2 regions of the Bacillus sp. UNC322MFChir4.1 genome follow, and region 2 is predicted to be linked to the other one. Evidence: predicted binding sites of a transcription regulator. Region 2 holds the regulator's gene; the other holds the start of a gene.

Region 1 (16,428 bases), on a different contig from region 2:
ATATACAAGGTCTTGTCATTGATGTGCGCGGAAATCCAGGCGGCTATTTAAAAAGTGTTGAAGATATTTTAAAAGAGCTTATGACAGACAAAAAACCAATGCTTCAAATAGAACAGCGTAATGGCGAGAAGCAAAAGTTCTACACTTCATTAAAAGAGAGAAAAACGTATCCGATCTCTGTATTAGTTGATAAAGGCAGCGCCTCTGCTTCTGAAATTTTAGCAGGAGCGTTAAAAGAAGGAGAAGGCTATCCTCTTATTGGTGAGAAAACATTTGGAAAAGGTACTGTGCAGCAAGCTGTACCATTTACAGATGGCAGCAATATTAAGCTGACAATGTTTAAATGGTTAACGCCTGAAGGCAATTGGATTCATAAAAAAGGAATTGAGCCGACGGTTGAGGTGAAACAGCCTGATTACTACCATGCAACGCCAATTCAAGTTGAAAAAACGTTGTCTTACAATGATAACGATGAGCAAGTGAAACATGCACAAGAGATGTTAAAGAGTCTTGGATATGAGCCGGGCCGTGGAGATGGCTATTTTAGCAAAGAAACAGAAGCAGCTGTGAAAGCATTCCAAAATGCAAACAGTATGGATGCAACGGGTAAGCTTGATAAAAAGACAGCAGAGACAATCCAAAATAAGGTTGTTGAAAAAATTCGTTCTGGTGAAAACGATCTACAGCTTCAAACAGCACTGAAATTAATGACGAAATAAGAAAAGCTGCCGGGAAACCCCGGCAGCTTTTCTTATATAAATCCATTTTGATTTTTTAACAAATAAGTCGCTGCCATGCAGAATACAACATGCTCGATTCTATGTGCGGCCAAACGCTCTTGTCCATCTAAAAAAGGTTTTTTTTATGTCATTGTTTCAATTTGTATTTATATATACTTTCAATGTTATGTAATGTGTTAAACAAACGTTTGATTAATTGTGATAAGATAAAATGAAACGGATTAAATCTTACATAAAGCAATATGTACGGGAAGAAATAAAATATCTTATAAATGGTGGTGAATCGTTTCGTGGAGAGTTGGTTATTAGAAATTATGAAGGCAATCGTGCGTTGTTTAGCGCATCCTGCTTTGTATGTTTTCTTTATAAGTAGTTTTTTTGTTGGATATTTACGAGTATTACGAGAACGGAAAGATTTTTCTTTTAAGGTGTATGATCTTTGGTATGAACTACGCACATCTGGATTTGCAGGAATTGGTTTAGGACTCATTTTATCATTGATTACAGTTTTAGCAGGGCTTGTTTTCTCACAAGCAAGCGTGATTATAATGGCGATTTGGACGATATCGTTTGCTATTATTGCTCAGTATAGATACTTATCACCTGCATATACGTTAGGAGTTTCCATTGTAGCAGCGATATTATCTTCGAAACTTCCATTCTCTTTCTTACAGCTTCAAGAAGGAGAAGAGAGTAGCGTTGTATCATTAGCGATTTTACTTGGGCTTATGTTAGTTGTAGAAGGTTTACTTATTTCAAAGAATGCGGCGAATTATTCGACGCCGAAATTGCGAAAAGGAAAACGCAGTTTAAATATTGGACTCCATGAATCAAATAGATTATGGTTAGTGCCATTATTCGTTCTTATCCCAGGCGATGCTTTAACGCAATTTATATCTTGGTGGCCGGTGGTCTCTGTTGGGTCACAAAAGTTTTCTTTATTTTTAATCCCGTTCTTAGTTGGATTTACGAGAACGATTAAAAGCTTTGAGCCAAAATCAGCGTTGTTATTTACAGGACGCCGCGTATTTGGACTAGCTGCAGTTGTCCTTTTATTAGGAATAGCGAGTTATTGGTTGCATACATTAGCGATTGTAGCTATGGGAGTAGCAATGCTTGGAAGACTGACAATTGCTGTGCAAGAGCGTTTGGAAGATGACCGACGCCCTGCGTACTTTTCTTCTCGTGATAATGGTCTAGTTGTACTAGGCACAATTCCAGGTACAGCCGGAGAGGAACTGGAATTGAAACCAGGGGAAATCATTGTGAAAGTGAACGGAATCGTTCCGACAAATGTAGACGAGTTCTACAATGCACTGCAATTAAGATCAACAGGTGCTTTTTGTAAAATGGAAGTTGTTGATACGAACGGCGAGCTTCGCCTTGTACAACATGCAATTTATGAAGGAGAGCATCATGAACTTGGGATTGTTTTTGTAGAACAAGAACATCAGTGGGATACGGAAGTTGTATGATGTTGTTAAAAGAATAGCATATAAAAATGCATCTAAAGTTAGATGCGTTTTTTTTGTGATTTTTATGGAAGTCGTTATTTAGTAACATATGATCGTTTATTGAAATGTACTTATACATTCTGGTACAGCAAAATAAATTATGCTATGATGTGGACAAACAAAGCATAAAGCTATCTAACGGAGGGATTCATATGCCACATGTTGTATTTCGTGGAGTTACCACTGAACAATTGAAGAGTATAAGCAAACCATTAGTAGAAGAGCTCGCAGAGATTTGTGAGTGTGGTACGGATAATTTTACGTTGGAACTACCGAATTCTACATCTATATTCAACGGAGAAGAAATAGAGGTGTTTCCTCTTATTGAAGTAAAATGGTTTGAACGTGGACAGGAAACTCGTGATCGATTTGCTAAGGCCATTACTACATATTTGATGGATTTTGGACTTCCTGAAGTAGAGGTTGTGTTTACGGTTTTCACAGAATCAGCTTATTATATTAACGGAAAACATTGCGCAAGCTAAGGTTATAAGTTTATATACATAGGAGGAATAGATTATGATCGTTACAACAACTTCTGTTATTCAAGGAAAAGAAATTGAAGAGTATATTGATATTGTAAACGGTGAAGCGATTATGGGAGCAAATATCGTTCGTGATTTATTTGCGTCTGTTCGTGACATTGTCGGCGGTCGTTCTGGTGCTTATGAAAGTAAATTAAAAGAAGCACGTGATATTGCGATGGAAGAAATGAAAAGTCTTGCAGCGCAAAAAGGCGCAAACGCAATTGTTGGTATCGATGTTGATTATGAAGTCGTTCGCGAAGGAATGCTGATGGTAGCTGTAAGCGGAACGGCAGTTAAAGTTCGATAAGAGAATGATTTTGTGAACCCTTTCTCAACTGGAGGAAGGGTTCTTTTTATATGGACTTTAAGTTGTCTTTTCAGCGAAATCGTTTAGACTAATAGAGAGGTGAGAACGAATGAAAGAGAAGGTTTCAAGTACGAAATGGTTCGGACTTGCTGTGCAATCTTTATTGGTACTAGCGGATTATGAGGGTATTTGTCCTAGTGCAATTATGGCTGAAAAGTTAGGGACAAAGCCGCTCTTTTTAAGAAAAATCCTTACTCATTTAGTGAAAGCAGAACTCATTGTAGCGAAAGAAGGACGAGATGGCGGTTATTATTTAGCTAGAGCAGCAAATGAAATTACATTAGTAGAAGTGTATGATGCGATAAGAGCAGATCCGTATTCAAAAGGATTCCTTGATGTAGATGGGAAAGAGTGTTTTTCTCCTTCAACATGTTCAGCGTTATATGAATTAAGAGATGAAATGGAAAGATGGCTTGTAGAGGGGCTGGCAAAGAAAAAGCTAGCTGATTTACTTCCTAAAGAATAAATAAAGTGAAACTTCCATCAGTGGGGGTTTTTCTTTATCCCCACTGATGGAAAGCCCACCCAATCGGGCTCTTACGGGCAGTTATCTCCCACCTATCTTCTTTGTTTTTTCATAATCTCGAGGTGGGAGCTTTACTGCCCTAAAGTAGCGGGATAAAACGGAACTGTAGTTTTCGTTTTATTTTTTACGATTAACTGTTCTTGACAAAAGAACAGTTAGGAGGATATACTGTTCTTAAATTTAGAACAGTTAAAGGGGAGAAAAACCATGTCAGCAAAAAAGTCTGCAGCAGAAGAGTATTTGAATAAAATCCATGAGCTTAATACTCATACGGAAGCTCCAAAAGAAATTAAGGACACAGATTTCTTTACTATTGCTAAGGAGCGCCAATCTGTACGTCATTATGATCCGCATTTTAAAATGGATGAAAAAGATATTCGTGAAATTTTAGAGCTCGCAACTTTAGCTCCGTCATCGTCAAACTTGCAATCATGGAGATTTCTTGTTGTGCAAGATGAAGCAGCGAAAGAAGAGTTATTGCCAATCGCAAACAATCAAAAACAAATTGTCGATGCATCTATTGTCATTGCTGTTTTAGGAGATAAACAGGCCTATAAAAATGCGGAGAAAATTTACGGAGAAGTAGTGAAAAAAGGAAGAATGACAGAGGAAACGAAGAGTTTCTATGTTAATTCGATTGTTGAAAACTACGGGAAATTCTCTAATGAACAAGCTACTCGCGTGGCGATGATTGATGGTGGTTTAGTAGCGATGCAGCTTATGTTAGCGGCAAAAGCAAAAGGTTTTGATACTGTACCAATCGGTGGCTTCCATCCGCAGAAATTTGTAGAAGCTTTCCGTGTTCCGGAAAATCTTGAACCTGTTATGTTAATTTGTGTAGGGAAAGCAGTGCAGGCTGGATTTGAAAAAGTTCGTCTTCCACTTGATGATGTGTTAACTTGGAATAAATTTTAATCGAAAAAACGGGGCTGACTTGGGTCAGCCCTCTTTAGTGTGTCTAATATTGTCGAAGCGCCGATATATCAGAGGACAGCTTTTTTGCATTCTTTAATTTCACGCAGTAATTGCTCGTATTCACTTTCCAGAACAATCACATCATCGTGACGCCCTGGCATCGAAATGCGTCCAATTACTTCTGTTAATTTTGTTTGCAGACGCAGTAGTTCTTGCTCTGCTGGATTGATAGAAGATTGTTCAGTTCGTTTCGTATACTGCTCGTAATTTCCTTGAAAGATCCGCGGTTCGTTCTCATCTAGGTGTAAAATATGATCAGCAATTTTATGAATGAAGGTGCGGTCATGACTAATGAACAACACAGTACCAGGATAATCTTTCAGCATGTGCTCTAGTTCTTCTTGCGTAGCAAGGTCTAAATAGTTTGTCGGTTCATCAAGAAGAAGCAGATTGTAGTCTCCTAAGAATATTTTCGCTAGTGCGACCTTTACACGTTCGCCGCCGCTTAATACGTTTACTCGTTTATAAACATCTTCTCTTCGAAATAAGAGGCGCGCAAGAATTGTTCGTACGAAAGATTCGTCATAACGTGTTTTTTCCGTTACGTTTTGTAAAATGGTTTTGTCGTTTTGTAAAATGGCTAATGTTTGTTCAAAGTAACCAATTTTACAGCTTTTTGAAAGCTGAATTCCTCGTTCCTTTGCTTGAATCAGATGAAATAGCGTTGTTTTTCCACTTCCGTTTTTTCCGAGAATCGCAAGTTTTGCACCTGGAGTTATACTTCCATTTATGTTGTGAAAGAGGGTGCGGCTGCCAATTTTTTTCGTAACTTTATTTAATTGCAGGGCCGTTTTACTATGAATGGGTGCATGGTATTGTATATCAAATTTTGTATGCGCAATTTCTTTTGGTTTTTCTTTCTTTTCTAATTGCTCTAATCTTGTTTCTAGTGCTTTTGCGGCTTTTTGAACGTTACCTTGGCTATAAGCTGCTCCGGATTTGTATAGACAAGATTCATAAGAAGAAAAGCGCGTTGGGATTTTTGTCATACCAGAAGCCCGCTGTTGTCTACTGGCGATTGCCGTTTCTAAGCGCTGTTTTTCTTTCGTATATTTTTCATATTCCGCTTGCTGGTGCTGTCTTTGCAGCTTCTTTTGCTCCCGATAGTTTGTGTAATTTCCTTTATACTCCCGAACGGTACCGTCTTCAATTTCGATTATCTTTGTGCAAATGGCATCTAATAAGGCGCGGTCATGAGAAATTAAAATAATCGCTCCTCTATAAGATTGTAATGCCCGTTCTAGTTGTTCTGTGCCATGCATATCGATATGACTTGTCGGTTCATCAGCAAATAAGATAGCTGCTTCTTGTTCAAGGGCGTGAGCAATTTTTAAACGCCCGCGTTCGCCACCGCTCATATTCGTTGTGATGTGAGAAATTCCCCATTGTCCTTTTGCAAGAGAAGAGGCTGTTTCTAATGTCTCCTCATGGAACTGTGGAATGATGGCGATCGAACCGTAATGAGTAATCGTTCCTTCATCAGGTTCGATTTCTTTACTTAATATTTGTAATAGCGTTGATTTCCCGGCGCCGTTTACACCGACGATTCCAATGCGATCGTGCGCATGGATATCAAGCGCTTGTAACGTAAATAAAGTGCGGTCACCAAAGCTTTTTTCAATGTTTCGTGCTGTTAAAATAGTCATAAAAAAACCTCCCTAGTTTCACTAGAGAGGACATATTTCACCCGTAATATGTAAAAAGAGATGCACAAAAAACTGTACATGTATTTTTACATGTTCCTGTCAAAAGAAAGTTATCGACAAAAGGGCATACTAATCCTCTTCTAGTTTTCATCATTTTGTTTCACTATTTGTGATGGATGAATAAAAAGAGAATTAGAACTTCATTGGCCGATGTACCTTCCTTTCATAATTTCACCTTTATTGTATGCATTTGGGTGTATATTTGTCAAATCATTCTATTAATTTTCCTTGAAAATTTGATTATACAGTTTAGCCTTTTCAATTGCTTCTTTATCATTCACAATCTCTCCTGGCGCATTGGCAGATCCAATTATATAACCATCAAAAGAAGCGCCGACAAAGTCAAAAATGTATTGAAACTGTGCGATGAGTGGAAGTGCTTTTAATTTCGGATTGTCGCCGCCGACAATGACAACATATACTTTTTTATCTTGCATCCGCTCTTTAAAGTGAAGGGAAGCATCTCGTAAGCTTTGCGACCAGCGATCGACAACATTTTTCATATATCCGCTCATACCGTACCAATAAAGCGGCGTTGCAAAGACAATGGTATCATGTTCAAGCATCCGCTTAATGATACCTTCGTAATCATCATCAATTGGTTGAAAGCCCTCTGCATCGTGACGCTGATCTGTAATGGGCTTGATAGTATGATTACGTAAATATACTTCTTCAGTTTGGACGCCTTCTAACAACATATGCGTTAATTGTTCTGTATTCCCATTTGGACGTGAACTGCCGTGTAAAACGAACATCGTATATCAATTCCTTTCTTTTAGCAACGTAATGTGTTTTTGTAAATTCGCTTCGATATGAGAAAGTAACGAAATCTGCTTTTTTACTTCCGTAAGCTTATCCTCGTAAAGTGTGATGATACTGCTGCACGGGTTATCGTATAAGTGTGGCTCTACTTCTAAACAGCGCAGCATTCTAGCGGTTTCTTCTAAATTTAGCCCAAGTTGTAAATACATTTGAATAAGCTTTACTTGCTCAATGGTCGTTTCATCAAAATCACGATAGCCATTTGCAAGTCGTTTTGAAGTCAGTAAGCCTTTATCTTCGTAATGCCGTAGTGACCGTTCGCTTACGCCTGTATGTTTCGATAATTCTCCGATGCGCAAATCTATCACTCCTTCATCTCACATTTTAAACCCTGACACTAGTGTAAAGGTCAACGATGTTGATTCGCAAAGTTTTGCACATGATCTAAAAAGACTTGAATCGCTTTAGAAGGAATAAAATATTTTCCCCGTACAATGGAGAAAGGGCGCATGAGCTTTTCGTTTGGCACAGGGATGTGACATACTTCGCCAGCTTGCAACTCTTTACGCACTGTCCAGTCTGATAGAATGGCAATGCCAAGTCCGGCAGCAACGGCTTCTTTTACACTTTGAATGCTGCTAAATGTGAAGTAACGCTTCATTTTTAAATGATGGTCGTGAATAAAACGGTCGCTGTAAGCTCTCGTTCCTGAACCGGTTTCGCGGAGCACCCATACTTGATCTTGTAGCATGTTTGTCTGAATCGGGTTTGTCATCGTCAGAGGATGATTTGGCGGAACGACAAGCTTCATTTCATCCTCCATAAATGATTCTACGTCTACATCTGTGTAGATGACTTGTCCTTCTACTAAGCCAATATCTAGCTGATTCGAGCGAACACCCTGTAATACCTCTTCTGTATTCGAGATAAAGGTATGAACTTCAACGCGTGGATGTTCCTTTGCATAGTTTGCTAATATTTTCGGAAGAAGGTATTCTCCGATTGTAAAACTAGCGCCAATGCGCAGTGTTCCCGTAACGATATTATGAAGTTCATTAATTTCTTGTTTTGCTTCTTCGTACAGTGTCAGCATTTGTTTTGCATGTATGTATAAAATGTTTCCCGCTTCTGTGACTTGGACGTGTTTTGGTGAGCGCTGAATGAGCGTTGTACCAAATTCATTTTCTAAATTGCGAATGTGCATACTTACACCTGGCTGGGAAAGGTTCAACATTTCAGCAGCTCTTGAAAAATGTTTTTGTTCTACGACTGTTACAAAAATTTTTAAAATGTCGGTGTTGATGAGAATCATTCCTTTCGTTTTTTTGTCCAGCTCCGCCTCCGCTTTTCTTTTCATTTTATCATAAGTTTTCTTGATGATTGAGATAGTATATTGATATTAAACTTATGATTAAAATGCTCTTATAATGAAGGTAGAGCGAACATGCATATTACAAGATAGTTATTGGAGTGGTGAAAAGTGAATCAAATGATAGCGTTAAAAAAGGAGAGGGGTTTCGGATTCGCACAGGGCATTGGGATTACGTTACTGATCGCGATTGTTGCAAAATATTTGGCTCAGCTTCCGTTTTTAAGTATTATGGGCCAATTGGTTATTGCTATTCTAATCGGAATGATATGGAGAGCGGCAGTTGGCGTACCGCATCAAGCAATTGCTGGAACGAATTTTGCAAGTAAAAAACTACTGCGTCTCGGGATTATTTTACTCGGTATGCGATTAAATTTAGTTGATATTGCGAAGGCTGGCCCAAAGGTATTGGTCATGGCTGCAATTGTCATTACATTTACGCTTACTGTTGTATATGCGTTAACACGTTTTTGTAAAGTAGAGAAGAAGCTTGGTATTTTAACTGCATGCGGAACGGCGATTTGCGGGGCAGCAGCTGTTATAGCGATTGGTCCACAAGTAAAAGCAAAGGATGAAGAGGTTGCAGTTAGTGCAGCGATCGTTGCGATTTTAGGGACAATTTTCACATTAGCATATACACTGCTGTATCCTGTGCTTAACTTGTCTCCGTATGGATATGGTGTTTTTTCTGGGGCAACATTGCATGAAATTGCTCATGTTATTGCAGCGGCAGCACCTGGTGGCAGTCAGTCGGTTGATATTGCGGTAATTATGAAGTTAACGCGCGTTGCCTTTTTAGTACCTGTGGCACTTTTAATTGGCATATGGTTTCAGCGCGGAGAAGAAACGGGGCAAAAAAAATCTTGGCGTGACATTCCGATTCCGTGGTTTATTTTCGGTTTCTTAGCAGTGAGTGCGTTTCACTCGTTAGGAATTGTACCTGAAAAAATCGCAAGCGATATTGTGGTTGTTGCCTATATGCTTATGGCAATGGCCATGGCTGGACTTGGTTTAAATGTAGAGTTTAAGACATTCCGTAAGCTCGGAACGAAAGCATTTGTTGCAGGATTAATTGGATCGGTATTGCTTTCTGTTCTTGGGTATACGCTTTTGTATGTGCTGCATTTTGTGTAGAGGACTTGCTGAGCAAGTTCTTTTTTTATTGGAAATTTTGTAAAGATATCTTTACTTATTTTGGAAAATATTTATAATAAAAGTAAAGATATCTTTACTTTTTGAAGGTGAATTCTATGAGCGTACAAAACAGAATTAAAGAATTAAGAAAACAAAATCATATTACGCAAGTTGAGATGGCAAAAGCAATGCAAGTGACGCGCCAAACTATTGTTGCGATTGAAAACCATCATTACAATCCGAGCTTGGAGTTGTCACTTAAGATTGCGAAGTATTTTAAGGTGAGTGTGGAGGAGATTTTTACGTTGGAATAGGGGGGGTGTGATGGGGAGTTATAAATCATTATACATAGGGACTTTTTTAGGGTTACTTATAGGAGATATTTTATTATTTATGATGGATTCTTTTATACCGAAGATACCGGTATTACTGAGTAATGTTTTAGCGATGGTATTGGTGATTTTATACGCTTATTACAAAAAGAAAAAGTTTGAACGTGAAGAAATTCCTGAGATTGATGAACGGGTACAAGACAATATAAAGAGATACTTAAATATTTCTTTTATCATGTCATTTATGATTCTCATTTTTTACATTGGTATAAGCAAAGTGGTCGGTAGAGAAACGTTACCGATACAAGAAATGTTTCTTATTTGCTGCGCTTTGATGGCTGGGAGTTTTATTGTTGCAACGGCATTTGGAAAACGAGCGTAAAGAAGAGATCGAGTGTAGCGAGTTACATGTTGAAAAATTATGATGTGTAATGTATGTAATGAATTTAATAGCATCTAAGAGAATGAATAATGACTTTGAGGGAGAAATGGATCATGAAAAGACGGGTCGATGAATACGAATGGCACATAACAGGAAAAGCCTCTAGATACACCTTTATGTTTTACGCAACATGCCTGTTAATTTGGACATTTTACGACATGATAACAAAGGGGAAAACAGGCTGGGAGTTCCCAATTATGGTGACTGGTAGTGCGATTTTTTTCGCCATTTGTGCATGGGAGAAGCGAAAGCTGAAAAATCTTGAAGATGATGAATGAGAATAATTTCGATAAGAGCTGTTTACACAAACTTGGATGTAGACAGTTCTTTTTTTATAAAACCTCTTGAAACTAACGTTACGTCACCTTTTATAATAAAAATGAGAGGGTGATGGAAATGATTTCTATTCAGCAATTAACGAAGGAGACAAGTATTACAGTAAGGACACTTCGGTATTATGATCAGATTGGTTTGTTAGAGCCAAGCGGAAAGACGGAAGGTGGACACCGATTATATAGTGAAGGTGATGTATTGAAGTTGCAGCAGATTTTGTTTTTAAAAGAAATGGGCTTCGCATTAAAAGAAATTACGAATATGTTAGAAACAGAGCGTGTAAATCTCAAAGAGGTTTTGCAAAATCAGTTGTTGTTCGTGCGAGAAGAGCAGCAGAAGTTTTCACATATGGAGAAAATGCTGCAAGCTGTTTTGTATTCTACAGAGTTAGAAGGGGACTTGAATTGGGGGATTATGTTTGAGCTCATGCAGCTTTCACAGCAGTCCCCGCGCATGCGGCAGCAATTTCAGCAACACGTATTTTCACAGGAAGAAGAACACCTGCTTAAAAATTTGCCAAACATGAGTGAACAAAATGAAGAAGTACAAGAGTGGATTCTTTTACTAAAACGAATGCGTCAGTTTATGCAAAGGAAGAAAGCACCAAGTGATGCTGAAGTACAAGGAATTACTGGAATCATTTTAGAGAAATGCCGGGAGATGGCCAACGGTGATGAATCATTTTTAGATAAATTGTGGGAAGTGCGTAAGTCAAAAGAAGAGTCGAAAAGAATGAATATGTATCCGATTGAAGAAGAGCTTCTGCAGTATATGGATGAGGCTTTTGAGTTGTATATAGAGGGAGAGGAGAAAAAATGAATCTACTAACCGAATATCGCTGGGCATTTTTAATTGGTGCTGAAATTGTGTTTTGGAGCGCAGCAATTAGTTTCTTTCTGTTACGATATGCTTTTCAGCTGCGTAAAGCAAGTTTCATTGTAGGGATTGTATTATTGCTGAATGAATTATTTATTTTAACGTTAGGTGTCATTGATTATTATGAAACAGGCGAGTTTTCTCAATTTCAAATTATTATCGTCATCATCTTATTGTATGCTGTTTTTTACGGAAAGAAAGATTTAAGGAAGTTAGATTTACGTATACAACGAATGATTGCAAAGTGGCGGGGAGAAGCATTACCAGTGATAGAGGAACCGGTAGAATTAACGGGCTGGGCACATACGAAGCAGGAATTATTGCATTGGGGACCTCATTTTATTGTATTTGCAGGTGTGCACATTGTGTTTTTCTTTCTGTATGGATTAGTACCTCTTGAAAACATATCAAGCTGGGATGCCGATATATTTTTAAATGAAACTGCGAATCGTGTAAGTAAAGTGTGGAGACTCGTTTTCGGTGTAGATACGCTTATTACTCTCTCTTATGTTATTTTTCCAAAAAAGAAAAAGAACGAGATGTTTTCGCGCTAAGGTAACATCTCGTTTTTTCTTCATTCTTCACGGCAGATACAGAACGTTTCTTGGATAAATATATTCAATCCAGCTTGAGCAGAATTTGTATTTGAGACACTTAAGCTTTTAAAGTTTTCCACATGAAATATTCTTGTACTTTCTGTAATTATAGCAGTAATAGGGTTATGGGGGCTTTTGGTTATAATGGTCACCGCTAAAGGTAAAGGGTCTTCACCTTGTAATGAGGCAGAAGTCAACTGAAGTAATGTTTTATTGTGATTACTAGTAAAATCTTGCAAAACAGGTTGATGGCTAGTGTCTCCTGGTACGAGAACTAGTACTGGTGAGTTTGTTGATCCAATTATGTGATTTTCAACAAAACAGTTAGGAGTATTTGATTCATCTTTAAGAGATTCTTCATTAAATTTGTCATGATGATCAAGCATATTGGGATTAAACCTCTTTTCTTTATTTTTGATACATTGTATTCCTTAAATAGAAAACACGTGTGGACAATGCGTGACGAGCTAGTTGTTCGTTTAAGTTGAAGATTGAGCTATGTGGATTTGACGTATGTCAATATAAAAAGAAGCTGCTGTCCTTAATGGACAACAGCTTCTTTGCTATCCCGCTCTAATAAGCGGTAAATAAAAATGGAAGTTTCACTTTATCCTGCCCAAATAGCCGGTAAGAAGTTAGGCAAGGAAGAGAGACAAACCGTCTGTAAGGGCCCGATTGGTTCAACTAACCATTCAGAGGAAAAGCATTTCTGAATGGAAGTTTCACTTTAAGCAACGTCTTCTTTTTGACCATCTCTCAACGTACTATTTTTATAACCATAGCTGAAATATACAACTAATCCGATAATTAACCAAACGACAAAGCCGATCCATGTTGTTGCTGGAAGTTGTAATGTTAAATATCCGCAGAAGAGAACTGCTAATATCGGAACCAATGGTACGAATGGTACTTTAAAGGCACGCGGCAGGTCTGGTTGTTTTTTGCGTAAGATGATAACACCGATTGATACAACGATGAATGCAAATAATGTACCGATGTTTGTTAATTCTGCTAGCTTGTCTAGTGGAACAAATCCAGAAAAGAAAGCAACCATAGCTGCTGTAATCCAGCTGTTCATGACTGGCGTTTGTGTTTTTTTGTTTACGCGAGAAAACGCTTTTGGCAGTAAGCCATCACGGCTCATTGCGTAAAATAAACGAGTTTGTCCATATAGCATAACAAGTAATACTGTTGTAATCCCAGCAATTGCTCCTAAAGAGATAAGTCCGGCAACCCAATCTTGATGAATATATTGCAAAGCATATGCAACAGGGTTCTTTACATTTAATTGGTTGTAGGGAACGATTCCTGTTAATACTAATGAAACAACAATATATAAGATTGTACAGATTGCTAAGGAAGCGATAATACCAATTGGCATATTGCGCTGTGGATTTTTAACTTCTTCAGCAGCTGTTGATACAGCGTCAAATCCGATATAAGCAAAGAATACAGTTGCTGCTCCAGTTGTTACGCCAGAGAAGCCAAATGGCATGAATGGCGTCCAGTTCTCAGGTTTTACATAGAAAGCACCAACGCCGATGAATAGAAGAACAACAAATATTTTGATAGCTACCATAATGGCATTGAAGCGAGCTGATTTTTTTGCGCCTCTTGTTAATAAAAATGTCATGATGAAAATAATACAAATTGCTGGTACGTCTACGTATGTGCCAGCCGCTGGGTTATAAGCGCTTGTTAAGGCGTGAGGCAACTTAAACCCAAATCCAGATAATAATCCTTGGAAGTATCCAGACCAGCCAGATGCAACGGCTGAAGATGCCAATCCGTATTCTAGAATTAAGTCCCACCCTAAAATCCATGCAATAATTTCTCCAAATGTTGCATAGCTGTAAGTGTAGGCACTACCTGATACCGGTACAGTTGAAGCAAATTCAGAATAACATAATGCCGCAAATACACAGGCTAAGCCGGATAAAATGAACGATAAAATAAGTGCTGGTCCGGCATGCTTTGCTGCTGCAACGCCGGTAAGAACGAAGATTCCTGTTCCGATAATGGCGCCGACTCCTAACATTGTTAAATCAAATGCGCCTAGCTCCTTTTTTAAAGAAGCGCCTTTCTGCTGCGATTGCGCTAGCAGTGCGGAAATTGATTTTTTTCGAAATAGATTCATATAAGCTCCCTCACCCTCTAGTTGTTAAAATATTCTGAACTTTAATTCCGATTTGTCGTATAATGTCGAATCTTTAAACGTATTGTAATATGAAAAATGGGTGTTGTAAATACAAAATTTTTAGAAAATTATACCTATATAAAAAATTAGTTTCTTGTCGAATTGTTTATCGAATACTTGTTCGTTTTTTTGGTTTTTTCATGGGAGTTCGTGGTAAAATGAAAATACAGATTTTTTACGAGGAGGGCGGATTTATTTGGAACATCAATTTGAAATTGTCTCAGAATATTCCCCGCAAGGTGATCAGCCAAAAGCGATAGAGAAGCTGGTAGCGGGGATTAAAAACGGTAAGAAACATCAAGTGTTGCTTGGCGCGACAGGAACGGGTAAAACATTTACGATTTCAAATGTTATTAAAGAAGTGAAAAAGCCAACACTTGTAATGGCTCATAATAAAACGTTAGCAGGACAGTTATACAGTGAGCTGAAAGATTTTTTTCCAAACAATGCAGTTGAATATTTTGTTAGTTACTATGATTATTATCAACCGGAAGCATATGTACCACAAACCGATACATTTATTGAAAAAGACGCAAAAATTAATGATGAAATTGATAAATTGCGTCACTCGGCGACGTCGGCTTTATTTGAACGAGATGATGTGATTATTGTGGCGAGTGTGTCTTGTATTTACGGTTTAGGTTCTCCAGAAGAATATAGTGAGCTCGTTGTCTCTTTACGCGTTGGTATGGAGAAAGATCGCAATCAATTGCTTCGTGAACTTGTTGATGTGCAGTATGGCCGTAATGATATTGACTTCCAGCGCGGGACGTTTCGCGTGCGCGGTGATGTAGTTGAAATCTTCCCGGCATCTCTTGATGAGCATTGTATCCGAATTGAATTTTTCGGTGATGAAATTGATCGCATTAGGGAAGTAAATGCATTAACAGGGGAAGTATTAGCAGAACGTGAACATGTGGCAATCTTTCCGGCATCTCACTTCGTTACACGCGATGAAAAAATGAAAGTTGCTATTGAAAATATTGAAAAAGAGTTAGAAGAACGCTTAAAAGAATTAAATGATAACGGTAAATTGTTAGAGGCGCAGCGGATCGAGCAGCGGACACGTTACGATTTAGAAATGATGCGTGAGATGGGCTTTTGTTCAGGGATTGAAAACTACTCCCGTCATTTGACGCTCCGTCCGGCTGGTTCAACGCCATATACATTGTTAGATTATTTCCCTAAAGATTTTCTCATCGTAATGGATGAGTCGCATGTATCAGTGCCGCAAGTAAGAGCGATGTACAACGGTGATAAAGCGCGGAAACAAGTGCTTGTTGATCATGGATTCCGTCTGCCATCAGCGCTAGATAACAGACCGCTTAAGTTTGAAGAGTTTGAAGAGAAAACGAATCAAGTTGTGTATGTATCAGCGACGCCGGGGCCATATGAAATTGAACATTCACCAGAAGTGGTGGAACAAATTATTCGTCCGACAGGGCTAGTAGATCCGAAAATTGACGTAAGGCCAATTGAAGGACAAATTGATGATTTACTAGGAGAAATCCAAGATCGAATTGCGAAAAATGAGCGTGTATTAATTACGACATTAACGAAGAAAATGTCAGAGGATTTAACAGATTATTTGAAAGATGTTGGGATTAAAGTAAACTATCTTCATTCTGAAATTAAAACGTTAGAGCGGATTGAAATTATTCGTGATCTTCGCCTTGGTAAGTTCGATGTACTTGTCGGTATTAACTTACTTCGTGAAGGGCTTGATATTCCTGAAGTATCGCTCGTAGCGATATTAGATGCAGATAAAGAAGGATTTCTTCGTTCAGAGCGCTCGCTTATTCAGACGATTGGCCGTGCAGCTCGTAACGCAAACGGTCATGTTGTAATGTATGCCGACCGAATTACAAAATCGATGGAAATTGCAATGGAAGAAACGAAGCGTCGTCGTCAAATTCAAGAAGCATATAATGAAAAGCACGGCATTATACCGAAAACGATTCAAAAAGAGGTGCGCGATGTAATTCGGGCAACGATGGCTGCGGAGGATACCGAAACATATGAAGTGCCGTCA
Region 2 (16,428 bases):
TTTGTTGCAACGTCTCCAGATTATCATCGGAATAAAGGCGATAACCAGATTCGGTCGTCTCCTCTGGGGTTAATAACCCAATTTCATCATAATGATGCAGTGTGCGCACACTAATACCAACTAAATCTGCAACTTCTTTTACTTTCATTGTCATTGTTTTTTCCTCCCTTAATTCATACAATAAAGTATAACGTAACGTGAGAGTCAACATGGAAAGATAAAAATTTCTAAAGTCGCAGTTGCATATATATTTACTTCAAATGTAGATAATACACATGAAAACAAACTGTGATATTCCTTGTAGAAGGATTATATAAAGTGAAACTTTAATCAGTGGGGGTTTTCTTCATCCCCCACTGATTATTAGTTGAACCAATCGGGCTTTTACGGGCAGTTTATCTCTCGCCTAACTTCTTTGCTTTCGCTGAATTTTGAGGTGGGAGTATTACTGCCCGTTAATGCGGGATAAAAGAAGGTTGATAACATTGAATCAAAACAACATTGTAAATGTAAATATTTTATTAACGAGTGATATTCATGGTACGGTTTACCCGATACACTATCAAAATAATGAAAATGCAGAACTAGGACTAGCAAAGGTCGCAACGCGCATTGCACAGGAACGCATCCAGAATGATCATGTTCTCGTAATTGATAACGGTGATTTTATACAAGGAACTCCGTTTACTTATTACTACGCCAAATATATGCAGAATGAAGAAAATCCAATGTCGATTCTCGCCAATCATATCGGTTATGATGCAGCGATTATTGGAAATCATGAATTTAACTACGGAATGGACGTATTAAACAAAGCTGTTGCTCATGCAAATATGCCTTATTTAGCCGCTAATATTATAAATATACAAACAAGGAAACCTTACTTTGGAAAGCCATATATAATTAAACATATACATCCAGATATAAAAATTACTGTTTTAGGAGTAACAACGCATTACATTCCAAATTGGGAACAGCCTCATCATATTGAAGATGTAATATTCGAAAATGCACTCGAAACAACAAAGCAGTGGGTTTCCTATATTAAAGAGCATGAGCAACCACATTTACTCATTGTAGCCTACCACGGCGGTTTTGAACGTGACTTACAAACCGGAGAACCAACAGAGATTTTAACAGGGGAAAATCAAGGATATGCAATGTGTCAAGAAATTGAAGGAATTGATATTTTATTAACAGGGCATCAACATCGCTATATTGCTCATACAAAAGTAAATGGTGTAACTGTTCTACAAACTGGATCCAATGGCCGTTCATTAGGGAAAATCCATGTCACTTTAACAAAGAATCAAAATCAGTGGATGATTGAAGAATGTCATTCTGAATTATTACCTATTGAAAGTATTCCAGCAGATGAGAAGGTGCTTTCACTTGTGTCGACATATGAAGAGCGAACGCAAGAATGGTTAGATCAACCTATTGGCTCCATTGTTGGTGATATGTTGATTCACGATGCGATGCAAACTCGCTTACAAGATTGCGCCTTTATCGAATTTATAAATAAAGTACAGATGGATGTATCCGGAGTAGATATTTCATGTACAAGTCTGTTTCATAACGAATCTTCCGGCTTTCCAAACCAGATTACAATGAGAGATATTGTTTCGAATTATATTTATCCAAATACATTAAAAGTTGTTCGTGTTACAGGAAAAGATATAAAAGAGGCACTTGAGTTAACTGCTGAATATTTCTCGTTAGATACAGATGGAAATATCATTGTAAACCCTGCATATATAGAACCAAAACCGCAGCATTATAATTACGATATGTGGGAAGGCATTTCATACATATTAAACATTTCAAAACCAGTAGGGGAAAGAGTCGTTTCCCTCCAATATGAGGGGTCTTCTATTCACTTGCATCAAGAGTATGAAGTTGTCATGAACAATTATCGGGCAAGCGGTGGCGGAAATTATGCTATGTATCAAAATAAGCCCATTATAAAAGATATACCAATTGATATGTCTGAGCTCATTGCAAATTACATATTAGAACGAAAAACAATCGAAGCGACAACGAATCATAATTGGAAAGTTGTCACCTAACAAATTTTCCTATCAAACTAAAAAAAGATGGGCTGCGCCCATCTTTTAATTTAATTTTGCATTATTTTGTATTTTTAATTCTTTTAACTTCTTCGGCGTAATGTCTTTACCTTCTTCGTTAACAACTTTAATTGATTTCAATTCGTTTAACATATTTTGACGAAAACCTTTTAAATATTGTTCACGGAGCGATTGACGCTCACGTTGCTCTTCTTCTGTTAAACCTTCTGCTTTAGCTTTTTTCGCTAAGAAATTAATGCGTTCAATGAGTTCGTGACTTAGCATCTCGAATCCCCTTTCTACTACAAACTGATTATTATCATACAATAGTTACCCTTGTTTATCAAGCGATTGCTTCGTATACTCCACATAACGGCGATGGACCGTTGCTTTTGATACATCATGACCAAAACCACGGAGCGTTGCTGCAATTTCTTCAAATGTTAACTCATTGCGGCGCAGACGAACAATCTCTTCAATAGGTACTTCTTTTTTCTCACGCCCTGTGCTTAAATGTCGATTCTTTAAGTTTTTTTCGGGACGAAATCCATTTTCTACAGCTCTCTTCATTCCTCGTTTAATCTTTAAATTATGAATCTTTCTCTGATATTCCTCTACTATACCAATAATATCAAGAACCATTGAATCTGAATCAGAAAGCTGTAATTCGCCATTATGTGCATGTGTATATACTTTTACCTCTTCTTTATTCAAACAATGCATTAAGGCAATTTTCGCGTTCCCTCTTCCGAGACGCGTTTCATCTTGAATAAGGAGCACATCAACATGTTCATCACGAATGGTATCTAACACTTCCAAAATCCCATCCCGTTCTATGCTATATCCGCTCGCTTTCTCTTCTACTACTCTTACGACATTCATTTGATACTGCTTAGCTAAATGCAATAATTCATCTTTTTGGCGTACTAATGATGTTTCCTGTGCTTCTTTCGTCGTGCTCACACGTGCATAAATAATCGCATTCATTTCAACCCTCTTCTCTATCTCATTTTTTACATCTTAGTGTATCACAAATCCAGCTTTCGTTCGAACTTACGTTTGTAGAATGGTTTCTTGCATGTTATAATAAAAATAAGAAAATTTATAGAAAACGAGGTGTGAAAAATATGGAGAAGTTAACGAAACGGCAACAAGATATTCTTGACTTTATTAAACAAAAAGTACAAGAAAAAGGTTATCCACCTTCCGTACGCGAAATCGGTCAAGCAGTCGGCCTTGCTTCTAGCTCTACTGTGCACGGACATTTATCTCGCTTAGAGGAAAAAGGATACATTCGACGCGATCCAACAAAACCGAGAGCAATTGAAATTTTAGGAGACGACACTACTCAAACAGATACGCAACCAGTCGTTCACGTACCGATTGTCGGAAAAGTTACAGCTGGTTTACCAATTACAGCAGTTGAAAGTGTAGAAGAACATTTTCCACTTCCAGCGAATCTCGTTTCGGGTTCAGATCAAGTATTTATGTTACGCATTTCTGGAGACAGTATGATTGAAGCAGGAATTTTCGATGGAGACTTAGTTGTTGTTCGCCAGCAGCAATCTGCATACAATGGTGAAATCGTTGTAGCTTTAACAGACGATAATGAAGCTACGGTAAAACGTTTTTACAAAGAAAAAGATTATTTCCGCTTACAGCCAGAAAACTCTTCTTTAGAACCTATTATTTTAGATAACGTTTCTGTTATCGGAAAAGTAATTGGTGTATATCGTCATTTACATTAAAAAACAGACCAAATTTGGTCTGTTTTTTAATCCACCTCGATTTTTATAGAGCCCGCTGATGTTTTCCCTTTAATCTGCACCTTTCCGTTACCTAAAGTTATTTCTTTATTTTCTTTTCCAAAAATCTGTACCTCTCCGACATTAGCGGAGCCTTTCACAACAGCATCTTTCGGCATTTCCTTCAGCTTAATATTGACATCTCCCGCTGCCGAATCCGCCTCAACACTATACTCTGGATTATGCTGCACTATCTCTACACTTCCTGCTGCCGAATCTGCACGCACTTTTCCTTCTACTTTATGAAGAACAATATCTCCCGCACTAGATGACACTTTTACATTTTGCGCTTTTATTTCCTTCATTTTCACATCACCAGCTGCTGAATGCGCAGATATATTTCCACTTTGAATATTTTCTACACGAATCGTTCCCGCTGCTGTCTCTGCTTCAATTTTATTATATACACGTTCAGGCACAATAATTGTAAGGGTATCGTCTTTCAAATCAAATGAGAAAAACGAAAAATCAAATATATGTTTCTTTTTCATTTTCACTTCCACTTGCAGCATTTCACCGTTCTCATTTACATCTAATTTTCGCTTTTCCTGATCACTGCTATATCGAACCTCAAACAAATCAGTCTCACCTTTTTCAATGACAACATCTCCAACATCTGTGTCAACATGAATATTTTTAATTTGCTCATTTTTAAATTGTTTCTGTTCCAATTTCTTTGTTTCTACCGCTCCATTCGCAACTTTAATAAAAAAGGCTGAGCTTGTAATAAATAAACCGATTCCCCCAATCGCAATACAAACAAACGCAACCAATACAACTTTCCTCATCTTATCTACTCTCCTTTAATTACTTTTAAATTCCAATTAGCGTATTTAACAAATAGTACTTTAAACCAAATCGTACAATAATACGCACCAACCCCTAAAAGTAAACCAATGCCGAAGAGTATAATAGCGACAAATACATCAGATACAATAAAAATTTGGGCGAAAACTATTTTGATTAACAAAAGTAATGGTGATAATATACATGCAACACTCACTGTCCAAAGTGATAAAATAAGACTACCAATTGCTACTAACGGACCTAACATAATAACCAAATTTAAAAAACTAAGTCCAATAATTGCTACAATTGCTCTTGATACGTTAAAAATGGTTGGATTATGCTTCACTTGCTCTATACGATGAGACGCTAACGTTTCCTTAGCAATTACCTTAGGAGAACCAAGCGCTTTTATAATTTCTTCCTCTGTTTTCCCTTCTTCTATTCCAAATTGGAAATGTTCTCTATAATCATATAAAATATCGTTTCGTTCTTCTTCTCGTAGTTTTCTAAGATGTTCCGATAATTCTTGAAGAAATTTCTCTTTAGTCATCCCCTACACCTCTTCAATAATTTCTTGTACTCCCCTTGCAAAATCGCGCCACTCTGTCACAAGTGCATGAAGCTGAGTTACACCTTCATTAGTTAACTGATAATACTTACGCGGTGGCCCTTCCGAGGATTCTTTTAAATACGTCTGAAAGTACCCCTCTTTCGTTAGACGACGTAACAAAGGATACACTGATCCTTCTGATATGAAAAATTTATTTGAAATTTGCTGAACTAATTCATAGCCATAGCAATCTCGTTTCTTTACAAGCGCAAGAACACAAAGCTCCAATACCCCTTTTTTAAATTGAACATTCAAAAGTAATCCTCCTCTCCATCTAGTACTATTCAATGCAAGGTACCTTATTAATTATAATCTACCACTCAGTATTGAATAATACAAGGTACTGTTCCAATTTTTACAAATCAAAGCGAAGTTTTGGTTCACCGATGTCTTCTCCAACCTCTAACCAAACCACAATTATTGACATATAAAAGTTTTAAAGAGACTGTTTTTTATAAGGTGGTATTTTAATGATATACAATTGTTATCCAACCCCAACAATAGTTCCTTATCAATATGTTCCTTATTATATGGCACGTGAGACTCCATCTTTAACATATTCCTATCCACTTGTTCCAAATACACTTTCTCATTCACATTATGCGGAAACCATTCCTATCCTTCAAAGGAATCCGCCAGTTAGGGGGTCATGGACTCCTTTTTCATGGGTAGAAAAATACGCATATGCATTTGCAGGACCTTATAACAAGGCCGAAGTTGCTCTCACATTCGATGATGGTCCAGATCTCGTTTACACTCCTCAAGTATTAAATAAATTGAAAAAATATGGTGTAAAAGCGACATTTTTTCTATTGGGTGAAAATGCTGAGAGATATCCTGAAGTTGTAAAACGCATTGTTAACGAGGGGCATATTGTAGGAAACCATACTTATAATCATCCTAATTTAATAAAAATAGATGATAAGCAATATCATGAACAGCTGTTAAAAACGGAAAAAATATTACAAAAGCTAACTGGATACTCCCCTAAATTCTTCCGTCCTCCTTATGGGATTATAAATGAAAATCAGATGCAGTGGGCTACTGAACAGAACTTTATGACTATTCAATGGAGTGTAGATACATTAGATTGGAAAGGCTTAAATGCCCGGGAAATTACAAACAAAGTATTAGGAAATGCATTTCCTGGAAGTATTCTCTTACAACATACTGCACCTGGGGGGAATTTACAGGGGTCTGTAGACGCCCTCGATCAATTTATTCCTAACCTTACATCGAACGGAGCGCGATTCGTGACTCTCACACAAATGTTTAATACCTCAAAGCAAAGAAAATAAAATAGAAACCTTCATCAATAGGGAGCAAAATAGTTAAAAAGATGGTAAAGGCAAGATAGATTTGATAAACTTGGAGAAAAAAGCGAAAACTCCTCTCGTGTTTTGTCTAGTCAACAATTACGATACGGGATTTTCGCTTTTTTATAGTCTCTTATGAAAAATAATTTAATTCCTCTTAAGATTTGTGTTTATTTGGGTGCTACTATCCCTAAACACTAACTTCAACTTGATTTCCTAACAACTTACTAAACATACCACTTTCTTCTTTCGCCAATTGGATAAAGGCTCCTTTTTGAACGATTTTTCCCTTATCTAATACAATTACTTGATCAGCATTACGTATCGTTGATAAACGATGAGCAATCACGATAATGGTCATTTTTCCTTTTAATCTTTCTAGAGCAGATTGAATTTTTGCTTCGTTTTCCGTATCTAACGCACTTGTCGCTTCATCTAATACTAGAATTGAAGGTTTTCTTAAAATAGCTCTTGCAAGTACAAGTCGCTGTCTTTCTCCTCCAGAAAGCCTCACTCCGCGATCTCCAATAAGAGTATCAAGCCCGTGTGGTAGTCTTCGTACAAATTCAGCAGCAGCTGAAAATTCCAGCGACTCCCATATTTGTTCTTCACTTGCATTTGGTTCAACCATCAACAAATTTTCTCTTATGCTTGCATTGAATAAAAATGGATCCTGTGAAACATAGCTAATACATTTTCTGAATGATAATAAATTATCATTTGTGAGAGGGATTCCATCTATTAACACTTGTCCTTTTTCTGGCTGCATAAGTCCCATTAAAATATCAATTAGTGTACTTTTTCCAGCACCCGATTGTCCGACAATAGCAGTCATACAATTGGAGTTTATTTGGAAATTAATATTTTGAAGAGCATATAAAGATTCCTTCGAATTGTAACAGAAATAAATATCCCGACATTCAATCCCCTTATCTATAGACATTGGTTTTGCATCTTTATATTGTCGTTCTAAATCATGCAGTTCTGCGGCTCTGTGACAGTCTTCTTGTAATTCGATTAAAGACTTAAACGCAGGAACACTTGCAGCAAGTTGTTCCAGGTTAGACTGAATAGTTGTAAATCGCGGCCATAATCTAGAAAAAATAAGGATAATTAATATTAATTGTCCAGGCTGAGCTTGAAATAGTTTTACAGATGTAAAAATAAGAAATGCGATTAGAATAGACGATGTAACTTTATAAAAAAGTTGTGAGCTATTTTTCAATTTTATAAATGCCAATTGCTCTTGCTCTATCCTTTTGCACCAAGTATGCAACCATGTATATCTGGATTCTTCCAACATATTACTTTTAATATCTTTAACTCCATTAAAATAGTCTGTTATACCACCAAGATAACTTTTGGCTATCTCCGATGTTTGATTCCCTAACGTCCTTGACTTTTTTATAAAATGTCTAGAAAAATAAGCAAGTACTAAACCAGCGAATAGTACAAAAATTGTTATTTTTACAGATAGCCATAAGGCGATTCCGAACTGTATTATTGTAAAAACAAGTGCAGTTAACATCTGAAAAAATAAGTTTGTTCCATTTATAACGCGTCCTAATTCTTCAGTCATCGCATTGATAAGATCAGACTTCCTCTTTTTTATAAAAAAAGACCAATTTGCCTGTAATAAAGAACGATAAATTTCCAATCTTATATAGTTTGTAAAATTCATAAGAATTTTTGTATTGCGAAGAGCAAGATTTTGTTGCAAGAGGGACTGAGCTATTACCAAAAAGATATAAATGCCTAAAATAAGCAACAAACTTATTGTTTCAGGGATATTATGCAAAAATTTAAACATCTCTGGGACTGGGGTTGAACCACTATTTACCTTTACAACTCCACTGATACTTATCATAGGAATTAATAAAAGAATTCCTACCCCCTCTAAAAGACTGACCAAGGCCATTCCTAATAAATTTATATACAATATTTTCCCAGAAAAAGAATGTAACTTCTTTGCAAAATATAAGAGATGCTCCACTATTTTGTCCTCCTCATGTTAATTCGCGCTTTCTTATTTTTCTCCAGATGCATAAAATAGGACGTAAAGGAAAGTACAACATATGAAGTTGCTTAGGTAACGGCAATGTTTCAGCATCAATTGGATAAGGATAAAGGCAACTCATAATATATAAAAACTTTTGCTGATAAGACATTAATGAAAATAAATGCCGACTATGGTACATTGCTATATCTTCCGGAACAGGATCTGTATGTAAGTTTACCATTCTTTCCAAATAAAATACCGCTTCCTGCGCTAACATCTTCGGACGGTTACCAGATAACAATGGTTCCACTTCTTCAATTAATGGAGTCTTTAGTAACTGCGAAGTTAAAAACAATGCTTGACCACCTATATGAAAGTAATAATTTTTCTTCAATAACTTAATAGTTTTTTCCCAATCAAGTTTTTGCTTTACAATTTGATTAATGTCTACTAACCAACGTAGCCTTGACCAACCATGACGTGCACCATGAGAAACTAGAAATAAAAATAAATCCTCTCTACCTAAAATGTAAACAGGGGCACTAGTAAGAGAACTTATTCTCTTTCGATTCCATAGTTCCTCAAAATGTGGTTCCTTTCCTGGACCAGGATTTAATCTCCAATGAATTTCAATCTTAATGTTCTTCTGAGGATGAATATATGTTACATGATGATGTCTCCATTTCCAGTCGTTTAAAACGCTCTCAATATAATCATCTTTCACATAGCCAAGGTTCAATAAAAGTTCTTCCGCTCTATCGAGATGATGTAAAGGAATGAGAACATCCAAATCACTCGAAGTACGTAGAGAAATATCACCATAAAGATCATCAGCAAGTACAGGACCTTTTAATACAAGGAGACGAATTTCGTTTTGTGCAAACAATTTACTCATATGTTCCATTTCTGCACTTAAATGAAGCATTTGAAATGTATTCATCTTAAAATATTGATGTAAAGTTTGTATGACATGTACAGGAACCAAATTCCCATCCAATTCTTTCATCTTTGGATAAATGAACGAGTACACACGGTGATGAATTGTTAATTCGAGAAATTTATCCCAATCGATGTTTGCAAACCAAGCCTTATCGATTTCTTGTAGCTCCGCAGCAGTTTCTCTTTTCATAATTTCCAGCTGCAATTTGAGCTCCTTAGTCACACAATTTAAATCAAGCCCACAACTATTATGCATGATATTCTCCTTCAAGATTTTTTAACCAATTTTTCTAGCAAATTTATTTACTACAGTGAATCTCTTCATTTCTTCTGCTCCAGTAATATAAAAAGGACCACTACGCAACCATGCATGAGCAATCATATTTCCGTTCTCATCCTTCGCAGTTCCTAAATATAATGTACTCTCCATTTGTCGTCTCTCTAGCATTTTCATTCCAGCAATTGCCCTTACAAGACACTTACTTTCCCAAAAGGTATGACGGCTCATAATATGTATTGCTTCGGAAATATCTCTCAATACAAATTTATTAGACTCATTATAACTTAAAGATGTTTCATTCATAGGAACACCTAATGTAGGAGCAATCTTAGAGAATGGCCTACCTTTAAGAATACGAGCCCACCCCAAATAAATATAAGCCTCTATAAATAAAGACATTGTTTTCATATCTAGTGAAAGAAACGTTCGCATCTTTTTTATACTATTCATACACACTTCCCTACTTCTTATCTAGGATAAAATACTAGATTACTCGGCTGTCCCGTCTACGATTTCAACCAAAGCTTCATCTAACAAGAGTTCCAAAAAAGAAATAACTTGCTTTTCACATGTAGACTGATCAATCTCATATTCTTGCATTAATTCAGTAACCACTTTCGTAACCGATATGGGTTTCTCTATAAGCGCCCAAATAGTTCCACCTACTGCACCTAGATTGTAGTATTTCCCATTAGAAATACTTAACATTACTTTTTCTCCATCCATATCACTTACTATATTCCCTGGGACTTGTGCAATAAATTGATTTAATAAAATATCCTGTTTTTTCGACATCACTTATTCTCCTTTTTTTACAGTGTTTATTACTAGGTCTACTAGTTGCGGAGCACTAAATCCAGACAACGGTCGACATAATCGATAAACAGCAAGGTTGTTTATCATATTTGTAGAAATATGAAAGTGCCAGTCCATTAATCCTAAGCGTGGAATAAGAAAATTACGATAAGTTTGACGGAAAATGGTATGTAAACGCTCAAGTTTTTCTATTGGTTGTAATTCAACCATTTCATTCTCTGTCTTTACTAATTCAAATACACCTGCAAGTGGTACTGGCTTAGAAAAATAATGAGAAGAAACTGGAACACTGTATTTATTTTCTCTACCATATATTGATTTATATTGACTTTTATCCATACCAAAATTATCAAGACTTTCTTGCCATAACTTTTGCTGCGGATATGATGGTGTTACGATAGGAACATTATCATTAGAAAGAGATACAGGTATTACATCATCACTTAGAAGTTTATATCCTTTCTTCATGAACGCTGAAGCTAACGTCGACTTTCCAGCACCTGACTCACCTACAAAAGCATATGCTTTCCCATCAATTACTACAGCACTGCCATGCAGTGGAAGTATTTTTTTTTGCATCAATATTACACCCATACATGTTCCAAGAATATAGAGCCTCACCAAACTATCATCTGCACCATCGAGCGGGCAAACTGCTATCCTTTTTCCCGCTTGAGCGGAAAAAAAGCCCACATCAGGAACATAAAACATCACTTGATTATCTTTAACAACATGTTTAAATGGTGTATCTACTAATTCAGAGGAAAAACTTAACATATTATCAATTTGAATTTCAATGTCTATTGAAACCTCTTGTTCATTTATTCGATGTAATTCCGGCAAAGGAATCTCACTTGAAATTTTGAAATCAAAGGCTTTATACATTACCTTTTTTTCAGTTTCTAGCATTATTTTCACCCCAATATATCCATGGTTAAATTAAAGACCTTTATACAATATAAAAGTATAAAGGTCTTTTTAGCATATACGAACTTAAAAATAAGAACATTTTACATATTTTCATAGATATACATTCAGCAAGATAAATTGTATATGCTAATCCTTACTCAGCTAGTAAAACGGTTCCAAGTATCAGGATTTTTTGGATCAACAGGGTGACCAGGGTTGTATGCTTCATCAGTATATGGACCATAAACTGTTGAAGCCATTGTCATGTTAACATCAAGTACTTCTAATACAGGTTGTTGCCATTCCTTTTTCATATTCTCACCTCCTTTCAAGTAAATTGTTGAATAAATCGATAAACAATTAAGCTACGCATTAAAATCTTATAATCAGGATCGATTGCACGTTCTGAAAGTGGCCCCTCTTTAGCTTTTAGAAGAGCTCGATTTATTACTTCACCATCTAAAAATTCTAAAGCTTTTTGGTCTGTACTCATTCGCTCTAACTCTTCTATAAACATATTCCAGTGCGGGCTCATTCGATGAACCCAATCCGCTCCTTGTACACCCTGAATATTTTGATTTAATCGTACTTTATCAGGCAAATACTTTTCGGTAGATCTACGAATCAACGCACGATCCACACCGTTTTGTACATATTGCTCTTCTGGTACAGATAAACAATAACGAATCACACGTATGTCATTACTTGGATCGCGTTTCCATAATGAGTAATTCAATGATAATTTCGTTGCCACTGTATTACTTGCATTCCAATAAAACAACTCTTCAAAATGGCTTTTTCTTTGTTCAAATAAGTTCGTTGTAGAAGCCCATTCCGCTTCATCAATGCCATTTTCTCTAAGTTTATTAAACACATCCATCTTTTTCGCAAAATCTGGATTTATTATCATCGGAAATGTATACGGCGCACCTGATGAAAGCGCTTTATCAATAGACGGAAATGCCAATCTCGCAATGTATGGTAACCTCCGTAATCTAGCTCCACCTACATTTTTACTATATTGATGCAGTTCTTGACCTAGGCGAATCCACTTTAGCCTTTTTAAAAGAAGAGCATAATAATCCAGAGCTGATCCCCATGATATAGATAGATTTCCTCTTCCACCATTTAAAAGGACTCCAACTTCTTCCTTGTATCCTTCCTCAAACATACCTTTCAGCCAAAAAGAATTCTCAAAGAATTTATATGGCATCTCCATTATTTCGAGAAAATCCGTTATTTCAGAAAAAGGATCTCTTCCCTTAAAATCTAAATAATTATCTTTTATACCTCCTACATGTCGTACCGTTTCTTTAATAAGCGGTCGCTCATCCGGCATTAAATGTTTAGGTGTAAAATCCTCGAAATCATTTGGTGGTATGTAGCTAAATGTATGTAATGGTTTGTTTTCTTCACGTAAAGCTTTGGCAGCAAAGCTCACAATAGAACCCGAATCCAATCCTCCACTTAACTGTGCTCCAACTTGTCGGTAAGTTCGTAATCGGGATGTAACAGCCTTTTGAAAAACATCTTGAAATGCTTCTACATATTCTTCATTTGACTTTAAGCGTAGCTTTCTTTCTGAAACTAACGTACAATATCTAGAAAGCGTTACTTTATTCCCAACTACTGTAATGCTATGTGATGGTGGTACTTGTTCTATATTTTTATAAGGCGTTATAGTAGTATCGGCTACATCGACAATTCCACATATCGCCAAGTATTCAGCAAGCCACTGTTCATTTAATTGCTTTTGTACATAAGGTAATGATAGCAATGGTTGTATCGTCGTACAAAAAGCGAATTGCTGTTGATTACAACAATAATATAGCGTTCGGCCCCCAGAAAAGTCCCTTGCTCCAAATAATTTATGATTTTTTTCATCCCAAATCATAAAAGCAAAATCGCCTACCAAATATTTAGGGCTTTCTTCCCCCCATTTTTGATAGGAGAGCAAAATCAACTGACTATCTGTTATCCTTTTCCTATCAACATAATCAACTTGCAACCTCTCAAATAACTCCTCACGATTGTCGATAATAGCATCTGCTGTAATTGCCAATTTTCTTTCATTATCATAAAAGGGCAATTGTTCACCAACGGACTCTGGTGTGATCCATTGTGCATGACAGCCGAGGAAAACGTTTTCTTTGTGCCATATTTGAATATCATTAGCAGGATATTTTTGCAAATCCTTCATTAATCTAATACCATATTCAATTGGTATAGACTCATTGTTAAAATGTAAAATTCCAGTTATAGCACTCATTTTTTCCTCCCGTTATGCAACAAATAAGTAAAATCCAATCGGATAAAGTGACACGGTTATCAAAGAGGTTTTCTTCACCTATTTTCTCTGAATTTCTCAGAATCTGAAGGTAAAGGTTTCCGACCGTTAATACAGGATAAATTTCCGCCAGTTTATAATGAATCTTTATATCATTAATTCCATTCATTCTCTTTAAAGAACAATCCTATATTATTTTACAAAAATGACAGATAAGATCTGCGAATTGATTCTATACATATAATTTTTTTACATCACCATTTTGTTCTATAAAAAGAACAAAATGGTGATGTGAATTATTATCCCATTATACAATATCATTATAATAACAAGAATTTTTCAGTTTAAAAAGTTTTTTTTCTTAAAGTTATTTTATAGAGAATATTTATTTAAAAAGTATATTTTATCCATTTTTCAACCGTTTATATACAAGCTGAATTAAGATTATACATTTTACTATTTAAATAATTATATTTCTTTAAAGAAAACATTTAAGTTAATTTCTGTTCTGTATAACGAACTTGTTTTTATTTTATATAATGATATTCAGTTTGTAAATATCTTTTTATAAAATTTGAAATAAATTTAGTTAAAGCGACCTTCTTTCCGCCTTTTTCTTTGTAATTTAAACGATTATGATTTTTTTGGTTATTCAGAATATTTAGTTGTTTATCTCTTACATAATTTTTAGTCGATCTTCAAGATGTGAGGTATTACTGTCACGTTTTATAAAAACGCTTTCATTTTTAGATGAAATAAAACATATTATATATAGTTATCTGAATGATGGAGGTGAAAAGATAATTAGAATGCCACTGTTAACATCGTTACATACGTTGTGCAAAACATATGTACACCAACAACAAGTTTGTGTAATCATGGGGGTATTCTTCATTTCTCTATAAAGTCAGCACATTAGAAAATGAAGAGACATTAATCTTTGTATGTACAATTTCTAAATGAAGCTACATTACTTAACATATTGCATACTTTCTCTGCCTAATTTACCCCTGAATTCTGCCATTTAATAAAATCGATTAATATTTTATAATCCCCGAGCTTTTCTTTATTAATCCCTGCCTTTTTTAATTCATAAACAAAATCAACCCACTCTTTTTCAATCTGCTGTATTGTTTCTGTATTTGCATTCATTTCGAGTAATGTATTAAGATCTGCTTCTAATACTAATCCTATCTTTTCTAGCACCTGGATAGACGGATTCTGATTTATACTTCTTTCAATATTGCTTAAATAAGATTTTGAAATTCCAGCCTTCTCTGCTAATTCGGATAAAGTAAGTCCCCTTTTCTTTCGAATTTGATAAATATTTCTCCCAATCATCCGTTTACAGTCCCCCTTTATAAATGTTTCTTAGCCCTATTTTCTGCATCATATAATTCTCTATACAGGAAACGATAGAAATTCATTGTGACTTTATAACATGCAGATCATGTTGTTCTTCCTAGTTTTAACTAAGTATGTGACAGAAACAGGCCCTCCGATTTTATACATGGTCAGATGCTACCTCTCCCTTAAAAGAAACTTTCATGTTCATTTATCAATTAGTATTTATATATTCCTTACAATATCATTAAATCATAATAATCGAAATGTTTAAAGGTTAGTAATACAAAAAATTTACATATTATTCATTTCTTTGCACCTATACCATTTAATGAGGAGGTGCGATTCAGCACTATGTTTTCACTTTTAATACGTTCATATAAAAAGTGAAAGAGAATTTTCCATATAGTTATGTATACTTATAACTATATTCTCTATAGGGATTGCCTTGATATTCAATTAAAAGAAAAGTTCTATAAAAAATGTACATACCATAAAAAATAAAGTGAAACTTTAATCAGTGGGGGCTTTCTTCATCCCCCACTGATTATTAGTTGAACCAATCGGGCGCATGCCAGCAGTTTATCTCCCGCCTAACTTCTTCAGAAAAACGGAAGCGGCTCGCTCAGAATCGCAGGACGTTGGAGCACCCGACAGGGAGGCGCTTTTTGCCTCGTCCGAGGGGGCGAAACGACCGGAGATTCTAGTCGCTAGAGCTGGGCAACGCTTTTACTGAATTTTGAGGCGGGAGTATTACTGCCCACGAATAGCGGGATAAATCCATCTACTTCTTATCATATTTAAGCTTCTATCAAGTAAAAAAAGCCTTCTGAATTTACACATTTCATTCAGAAGACTCTTTCATTTTATAAAATATTTTTAATGCATTGAATAACCTTTTGTTGATCCGTCTCTGTCATGTTTGAACTAGAAGGAAGGCATATACCTGTTTTAAATAATTGTTCAGACACATTGTGATTTTCACTATGAGAATAATATTTCACTCCTTCAAAAACCGGTTGCATATGAAGGGGCTTCCACACAGGACGAGATTCGATATTCTCTTCGGCTAGTGCCTCCAATAACGTTTGAATAGATATCCCTGTTTCTTTTTCATCAATCGTTAAAGTTGTGAGCCAACGATTTGAATGAGTATTTTCTAATTCAGGCATAAAAGAAAATCCTTGTATATTAAATAATTCTTGGTAATATCGTTCAAATATTAATCTTCTAGCCTTCACTCTATCTTCTAACACCTCTAATTG

The links. Region 2 encodes LexA, which represses DNA repair genes until DNA is damaged. Its sites were predicted from a motif close to CGAACATATGTTCG; they were not measured.
Region 1: uvrB (excinuclease ABC subunit UvrB) is a predicted target of LexA. The motif match lies at 14,507-14,520, and genes of this name have one in related genera.

Annotation. Positions count from the first base shown of each region.
Region 1 covers NZ_JQKQ01000011.1:38,928-55,355, reverse strand. The annotation lists gene BR72_RS04485 (S41 family peptidase) at 1-719, shown strand, start outside; gene BR72_RS04480 (PDZ domain-containing protein) at 1,013-2,215, shown strand; gene BR72_RS04475 (DUF1904 family protein) at 2,407-2,739, shown strand; gene BR72_RS04470 (heavy metal-binding domain-containing protein) at 2,774-3,088, shown strand; gene BR72_RS04465 (RrF2 family transcriptional regulator) at 3,198-3,614, shown strand; gene BR72_RS04460 (nitroreductase family protein) at 3,882-4,589, shown strand; gene abc-f (ribosomal protection-like ABC-F family protein) at 4,658-6,295, opposite strand; gene BR72_RS04450 (flavodoxin family protein) at 6,574-7,110, opposite strand; gene BR72_RS04445 (MerR family transcriptional regulator) at 7,117-7,476, opposite strand; gene BR72_RS04440 (LysR family transcriptional regulator) at 7,527-8,420, opposite strand; gene BR72_RS04435 (YeiH family protein) at 8,607-9,620, shown strand; gene BR72_RS04430 (helix-turn-helix transcriptional regulator) at 9,737-9,934, shown strand; gene BR72_RS04425 (hypothetical protein) at 9,945-10,334, shown strand; gene BR72_RS04420 (hypothetical protein) at 10,448-10,672, shown strand; gene BR72_RS04415 (MerR family transcriptional regulator) at 10,785-11,546, shown strand; gene BR72_RS04410 (hypothetical protein) at 11,543-12,157, shown strand; gene BR72_RS04405 (hypothetical protein) at 12,178-12,585, opposite strand; gene BR72_RS04400 (branched-chain amino acid transporter BcaP) at 12,927-14,336, opposite strand; gene uvrB (excinuclease ABC subunit UvrB) at 14,593-16,428, shown strand, end outside.
Region 2 covers NZ_KN050811.1:214,215-230,642, reverse strand. The annotation lists gene BR72_RS21820 (MerR family transcriptional regulator) at 1-154, opposite strand, end outside; gene BR72_RS21815 (bifunctional metallophosphatase/5'-nucleotidase) at 486-2,069, shown strand; gene BR72_RS21810 (DUF896 domain-containing protein) at 2,115-2,354, opposite strand; gene BR72_RS21805 (YneB family resolvase-like protein) at 2,400-3,056, opposite strand; gene lexA (transcriptional repressor LexA) at 3,197-3,817, shown strand; gene BR72_RS21795 (DUF4097 family beta strand repeat-containing protein) at 3,844-4,662, opposite strand; gene BR72_RS21790 (HAAS signaling domain-containing protein) at 4,668-5,213, opposite strand; gene BR72_RS21785 (PadR family transcriptional regulator) at 5,217-5,528, opposite strand; gene BR72_RS21780 (peptidoglycan-N-acetylglucosamine deacetylase) at 5,747-6,571, shown strand; gene BR72_RS21775 (ABC transporter ATP-binding protein) at 6,780-8,582, opposite strand; gene BR72_RS21770 (nucleotidyltransferase domain-containing protein) at 8,596-9,783, opposite strand; gene BR72_RS21765 (lasso peptide biosynthesis B2 protein) at 9,805-10,257, opposite strand; gene BR72_RS21760 (lasso peptide biosynthesis PqqD family chaperone) at 10,297-10,602, opposite strand; gene BR72_RS21755 (phosphoenolpyruvate carboxykinase (ATP)) at 10,606-11,532, opposite strand; gene BR72_RS26555 (paeninodin family lasso peptide) at 11,691-11,846, opposite strand; gene BR72_RS21750 (lasso peptide isopeptide bond-forming cyclase) at 11,861-13,801, opposite strand; gene BR72_RS21745 (helix-turn-helix domain-containing protein) at 14,819-15,160, opposite strand; gene BR72_RS21740 (DegT/DnrJ/EryC1/StrS family aminotransferase) at 16,030-16,428, opposite strand, start outside.